Regions from separate parts of the Enterococcus sp. AZ196 genome, predicted to be linked through region 2. Evidence: predicted binding sites of a transcription regulator. Region 2 holds the regulator's gene; each other region holds the start of a gene.
The links. The regulator NrdR, encoded in region 2, represses ribonucleotide reductase genes. The targets are predictions, from matches to a motif close to ACACNATATATNGTGT.
Positions count from the first base shown of each region.

Region 1: a site for NrdR is predicted at 946-961, ahead of IGI67_RS23485 (deoxynucleoside kinase). Genes of this name have one in related genera too.
Region 3: a site for NrdR is predicted at 1,103-1,118, ahead of IGI67_RS10225 (deoxynucleoside kinase). Genes of this name have one in related genera too.

Region 1 covers NZ_JBIPAM010000002.1:1,218,225-1,220,483, forward strand. Annotated here, with positions in the region: gene pnuC (nicotinamide riboside transporter PnuC) at 1-72, opposite strand, end outside; gene IGI67_RS23485 (deoxynucleoside kinase) at 128-835, opposite strand; gene IGI67_RS23490 (SIS domain-containing protein) at 1,115-2,119, opposite strand; gene IGI67_RS23495 (SIS domain-containing protein) at 2,139-2,259, opposite strand, start outside.
Region 2 covers NZ_JBIPAM010000001.1:516,607-518,865, forward strand. Annotated here, with positions in the region: gene mutM (DNA-formamidopyrimidine glycosylase) at 1-208, shown strand, start outside; gene coaE (dephospho-CoA kinase) at 211-810, shown strand; gene nrdR (transcriptional regulator NrdR) at 998-1,471, shown strand; gene IGI67_RS02495 (DnaD domain protein) at 1,483-2,259, shown strand, end outside.
Region 3 covers NZ_JBIPAM010000001.1:2,142,741-2,144,999, forward strand. Annotated here, with positions in the region: gene IGI67_RS10220 (magnesium transporter CorA family protein) at 1-276, opposite strand, end outside; gene IGI67_RS10225 (deoxynucleoside kinase) at 428-1,084, opposite strand; gene mvk (mevalonate kinase) at 1,485-2,259, shown strand, end outside.

The DNA of each region.
Region 1 (2,259 bases), on a different contig from region 2:
GAAAAATAAATAGTAGTTTTGTTGTGGCCAGCCTTTTAATTGGTGAAGTAAAAATTTGAGATAAGTGAACATAATTGGCTCCTTCTAGAAAACGGTCGTTCTTTATTTGTTCAAAAAAATTGAAATACTAAAAAATGCCTTTTTCAATCGTTTCTTTTGAATAATAGTTTGAGTTTTGGAACTCAAGCAGGTTTAATTTGTTCGTTTCTTCCTTGATCTGCTTAATAACTGCCTCCGCTGCCTGCGGATCAGCTACAAAATCATAGCGATCCCCATCGATTTGAATTTTTGGACAGATTTCAAAGCTGTCATACCACTTCTCATATCGTTCATTGACCATTCGATAATAGTCGAATAATTCAGGGTTCGCCGCGATTTGTTCATAGTCGCGTCCACGTTTTTCGATCCGCTCCAGCATCACGTCAAAGGAAACTTTGATATGGACCAATAAGTCAGGTCTTTTTTTAGGCGCTGTATGCTCTAACTCCTTCAGCATCGTGTCTAACAAGTTGTCGTATTGCAGCACCTCCTCTTGACTTACTCGGCCAAGATCCGCATTTAAATGAAAAAGCAGACTATCCTCATAAATCGAGCGATCCAGCACGTTATCGGCTTGCTGCAAGGCATCTTTCATAGCCAAGAAACGTTTATTTAAAAAGAATATCTGCAACAGAAACGTATATTTTTCCGGATTCGAGTAAAACAATGGCAGTACTTCGTTATCGTCCACGTTCTCATAAAATGGTCTTGAGTTCATTTCCTGTGATAACATGTCTGTCAGACTGCTTTTCCCAGCTCCGATCGTACCCGCTATCAATAGCATTGTTTCATCCATCCCTTCATAGTAAACTAAATTTTTCTTTCAAATCCTTGATAATAGTACTCCTAAATTTTTTCATTGTAAAGACTAGATTTTGTGTGTATTTCGTGATATGACAAAATGTAACACAATATATTGTGTTTTCGGATTCAAGAATATGAAGGTGCTTACTTTGCTGGTTTGTCGAGTAAATAAAAAAGTCAAACGATCAAAATACTTTCAATAATGAAAGTGAAATGACCGTTTGGCTTTCTTTTTGTTAAGTATTTTTGAGAAATACTTTTGTATTGTTAATTAATAATCAAACTGACGGTAATAACGACGAATATCTAAAGGATGACAATTTAATTTTTCAACATGTGCATCAATCCGTTGAGTCACACAATGCATCAATAGATGCGGTAAGACTCTGCCGCGATTTTTTTCGCTGATCCCTTCAATTGGGTAATCCTTTGAATCGATAAACGTGTAGTTTCCACAAATGCGCGGCAATAGATTTTTTACCCGTTCTGCCAATGGACGCTGTTCGTCTTCTCCTAGGAATAAAGTTACAGGAGTTGTTTCATCAACGATCTCCAATGTGCCGTGCAAGAATTCTGCAGCATGGATTGACTTAGAACGAAGCCAGCTTTGCTCTTCCCAATAGCACATCGCATAAGAGTAAACCGCTCCCCATTGATTTCCGGCTCCGATAAAATAGTGCATATCATCGTGACGATGTTTTTCTGCGAATTCTCGTCCGAAGTCCTCCGCTTGTTTTTCTGCTTCAACCAAGCCTTTAGGTAAATATTGTTCTAGTTCTGCATAATATTCTGCATAGTCAGGGAAATCTCCATTTTTCTCCAGCAAACGATCTGCAGCCATAAAGAATTTGATTTGTTCCGTTCCCGGTGCTGGATAAGTGATCACATGGTCACAGCTTTCTGCCAAGCTCGTTCCTGCTGTGTCGATGAAGCCGAGTAATGTTGCTCCGACTTTTTTCATTTCAGCGACTGCCTTCACAACTTCTTCGGTCGTTCCTGTCACAGATGAAAGAATGACCAATGAGTCTTTCGTCAGTCTGCGGTTTCCAGTTGTATAGTATTCTGCAGCATGCTGTACATAAACAGGCAGATCACTGCGACCGTTCATATAGGTAACCGCCTGCATAGCTGAAGCGTAGGTTCCGCCAATTCCTAAATAGAAGATATTGTCATAGCCCTTATCCCAAACCTCATCAATAATTTTTTCTACCTGCGGACGTAATTCTAATGCGCCTTGAATATCCTCAATCTGCTGCTGTTCATTAAATTTTAACATGTCTAAAACTCCTTAAATTTTATATTTTGCTTTTTAAAACTGAGTCAAAATCATCAAAAATCCGTTTACTCAAATCAATTCCTTTTGCCGCAGCGGTACGATAGGCCAGCAGCTGGAATGGAATAATTAATAGTAATGGA
Region 2 (2,259 bases):
GATTGCTAAGGCTAAAGAAGCTGGGGGAACGACGATCCGAACGTACTTAAATGCATTAGGAGAGGCCGGCCATTTTCAACAAGAGCTGCATGTATATGGTCAAACGGGCATTCCTTGCTCACGCTGCGGAACTCCTATCATAAAAATCAAAGTCGCCCAAAGAGGGACGCATCTTTGTCCTCATTGCCAAAAATTAAAGAAGGTGTAAGAATGAGTTTTGTTTTAGGTGTTACTGGAGGTATTGCCAGTGGAAAATCAACAGTTGTAGATTTTTTCAAAGCAAAAGGGTTTCCGATCGTTGACGGTGACATTGTGGCACGTAAAGTGGTGGAGCCTGAGACAGAAGGATTAATGGCATTGAAAAATACTTTTGGTCAGACCATCATTGATGAAAATGGTCAATTAAATCGAAAAAAACTAGGCAGTATCATTTTTCATGATGAGAAAAAAAGAGCATTGCTAAATAAAACACTTGATCCATTTATTCGAGGTGAAATCCAACGTCAAACAGAAGAAGCAAAACTATCAAGTGATTTGGTAATCGTAGATATTCCTCTCTTGTATGAAGGAAATTATGAGACGATGATGGATAAGGTAGCGGTTGTTTATGTCACGCCAGAAATTCAACTAAATCGTTTGATGGCAAGAAATCACTTGAATGAAGAGGAAGCGATGGAGCGCATCAAAAGCCAGCTTTCTTTGAAAAAAAAGAAAGAACGGGCAGATATTATTATTGATAATTGCCATTCTCAAGAAAAAACGCGCCAGCAGGTTCTTGATTGGTTGCAAAAAAATAAATTTGTTTCTTAAAGATTTCTGCGTCGTAGCATTACGACGCTTTTTTTAGCCAGCTGGTTATGGTAAACTCATGTTATATAAACAAATATACCTTTTGTTTCTGCCAGCTTTTATTTAAAAAAAGTTATTCTATATAACAAAATAGATTTCACGTTTAATAGGTGAATTTAGTTAATATTAAGAAAGTGTGGGTGAAATTATGCGTTGTCCAAGATGTAATCATAATAATTCTCGAGTAATTGATAGTCGACAAACAGACGATGGGCGAGCGATTCGCCGTAGAAGAGAGTGTGAGAGCTGTGGTTTCCGATTTACGACCTTTGAACGTATCGAAGCTGCTCCTTTATTAGTTGTTAAGCGAAACGGTGATCGTGAAGAATTTAGTCGTGATAAAATTTTACGTGGCTTGATTCGATCTGCAGAAAAGCGTCCAGTAGCAATGGAGCAGATGGAGCAAATCGTGGATCATGTTGAAAATCGTGTACGTAGTATGGGAGAAAATGAAATCCCGACCAGTCAAATCGGAGAATTTGTCATGGAGGACTTGATGGAGGTCGATGAGATTGCCTATATTCGTTTTGCCAGCGTATATCGACAGTTCAAGGACATGTCAGTATTTTTAAAGGAATTACAGGAGATCGTTGACAAAGCAAAGTCAACGGATGAAGAGTAGGAGGCATTTTAGTGGCAGAAGAGCTAAAACCCAGTACCTTTTATACGGTCTATGGTGAGCCACAGCTTGATCAAAGTAAACAAAATGCTTTACTGTACCTATATCAGCCGATCGTTGGAAGTGTTGCACTAAGCTTATATCTAACCTTAGTAAGTGATATCACATTGGAAGGCAAAAGTCCCAGTCTGATGCACACAGATTTGTTAGCAGCAGTTGATACAGGACTGATGAATTTAGTAAAAGCACGTGAGCATCTTGAAGGGATTGGATTGCTGGAAACTTATGAGAAGACAGATGATGAAATCGGCATGAGCTTGATTTATCAATTACGTCTGCCGCTTGGACCAGAAAAATTCTTTCAAGATCCATTGATGGCTTACCTGCTGATGGATAAAGTCGGGAAACGTCGGTATGAGCGATTGGTTGAACGCTATAAGCCAAAGAATTTTGACAGAGAATCAATAAAAAAAATCACAAAACGTTTTCGGGATGTTTATCGATTGGATGAAACTGCGTTTACCAGCTATAGTGAGGCTTTAGAACAAACACAGGAAGAGTTTGCCGACAGATCAGATTTTGATTGGTCATTATTTACTCAACAGTTAAAACGATTCAGTCTGGTTTTGACCTTTGAGGAACGTGAGAAGCTGCAAACATTTCAGACCCTATATGGCTTAAATGAGTTAGATCTAGCAGAATTCGTGGCTAAAGCCAGTGCTGGCGAAAGAGCAGGGTTAAACTTCAATTATTTGCGTCAGCTGATCAATAAAGAAAAACGACCAAAGGTT
Region 3 (2,259 bases), 1.6 Mb from region 2:
AGAAAAAAAGTAATGATCCTTCAAAATAAAGGCCATCGGACTCGTTTCATAATGATTGTCTTTCTTCAAAAGATTCGGCACATTAAAAATCAAGAGCAGGGCTTTTTCCATCGGATCATATTCTACCCGTGCTCGTTCATTATCATCAAGCGCATACGTCAGCATCTCGTCACTGATCGCGAAGCTAGCTCTCAACTGCTTTATCTCATGGGGTTGGGTAGTATCTACATTGATCCACGAACACATTTCTTGATTAAATGTTTGTCTGCTGTCCATCAGAAACCTCCTGGTGCTAATTCAGTCTAATCCCAGTCCAGTATAACAAAAACTTTCGAGCTATATTATTCCAAACACCAGATACAAATCCTTTTGGCAATTATTCCTAAAAATAATAAAAAAAGCACGCAAAAATTTGCATGCTCAGCAATTACTCAACAGGAACACCTTGGACTTCGAGAATCTTTTCATCGATCATCCGAATAACTTCATCACGTGCTTCCGCATCATCCACAAAGTTCAACCGATCACCGTCGATTTGAATCTTAGGACTCTCATTGTACTCTTCATACCATTGATCATAGCGACTGTTTAATTCTTTATAATAATCATATAAGGTTGGATCAAATTCTAATTGTTCATATTCACGTCCGCGTTTTTGAATCCGCTCCATCATTGTTTTAAAAGAAACACGGATGTGGACTAACAAATCAGGATGCTTTTTGTGAGCGGCATAAGGCAGCTCTTGCATCATGTTCGCCAATAATTCATCATAGACCTTCACTTCAGTCTCAGTTGCTCGACCAAGATCAGCATTCAAATGGAACAATAAGGAGTCCTCATAGATTGAACGATCCAAGACATTATTGTCATCCTGCATCGCTTTTTTGATACTGTCAAAACGTTTATTTAAGAAATAAATCTGCAATAAAAAAGCATATTGCTCTGGATCAGCATAAAACAGCGGCAATACCTCATTATCATCGATTGATTCGTAAAAAGCCTGACTACCTAAATGTTCTGACAACATTGCCGTCAAACTTGATTTTCCTGCTCCAATGGTTCCTGCTAATACGATCACGCTCATAAACCCCCAACTCGCTTCATACAAAATATAGTGCGTATTTTTCAACTTATCTAATATACCCCCAATATCTTGTACCGTCAAACGAAATACTTCTAGAATAAGTCCTTTTTTTCTTCTAAGGAATGTTTAAAAAATCGTTGATTTTCAAAAACTTTTCAGTCGTTTCGTTTACTTGTCGTCATTCTCTGAGTAAAATGAGAAAGAGACTTAGATGAATAGTTGCTATTAAGTAAAAAAATCAGCCCCTGTTTATTCAGGTGGAATACCAAAAACGTATTGCTTTCGCTAGAAAAACAATTGCTTTAGAATCATTATTAGACAGCAATGAACCGCGCGTTAGTAATCACATGTATTTTCTTTGGGAAAATAATTACTCTAAAACGAAATAGGGGTTTTTTTAATGAAATCGATTGGCACGGGTTATGCCAGCGGGAAAATCATATTAATGGGAGAACATTCGGTTGTCTATGGAGAACCGGCGATCGCCTTCCCATTTTCCGGAACAGGTATCCAAGCGACGATTCGCGCAAATAAATTAGAGTCCTGGATCGAATCCAGCTTCTTTCACGGACCGCTTTCAGAAGCTCCAAACACGATGCGAAACGTTACAGTCCTGCTTTGGTATTTAGTTAAACACTTTAGAATTCCAGAACCATTTTATTTGAAAATAGAAAGCTCCATCCCGGCAGAACGCGGAATGGGCTCAAGTGCAGCAGTTGCTGTCGCTATAACACGTGCTGTCTTTGATTGGATGGAAGAACCGGCAACACAGGAGAAGGTTCTGCATTTTGTAAACCAAGCCGAAGCAGTTGCTCACGGAAACCCTAGCGGCATCGATGCAACAACAATCAGCGGCACTGAACCAATCCTTTATCAAAAAGGAATCGGCTTCCAGCCTTTCCAATTAAATATGGATGCTTTTTTAGTCGTTGCCGATACAGGCATCAAGGGACAAACACGCAAAGCAGTCAAAGATATTGCAAAATTAATGGAGCTGCGTCCCTATGAAACGAACAAACAAATGCGAATGTTAGGCAAGCTGACTAACCAGGCGCAACGGGCAATTTCACAAAATCGTCCGCAAATTTTAGGTGACTGCATGAATCAGGCTCAAAGCTTACTGCGGTTATTAGGAACCAGCAACCGTCATCTAGACCATTTGATCGAAACAGCCT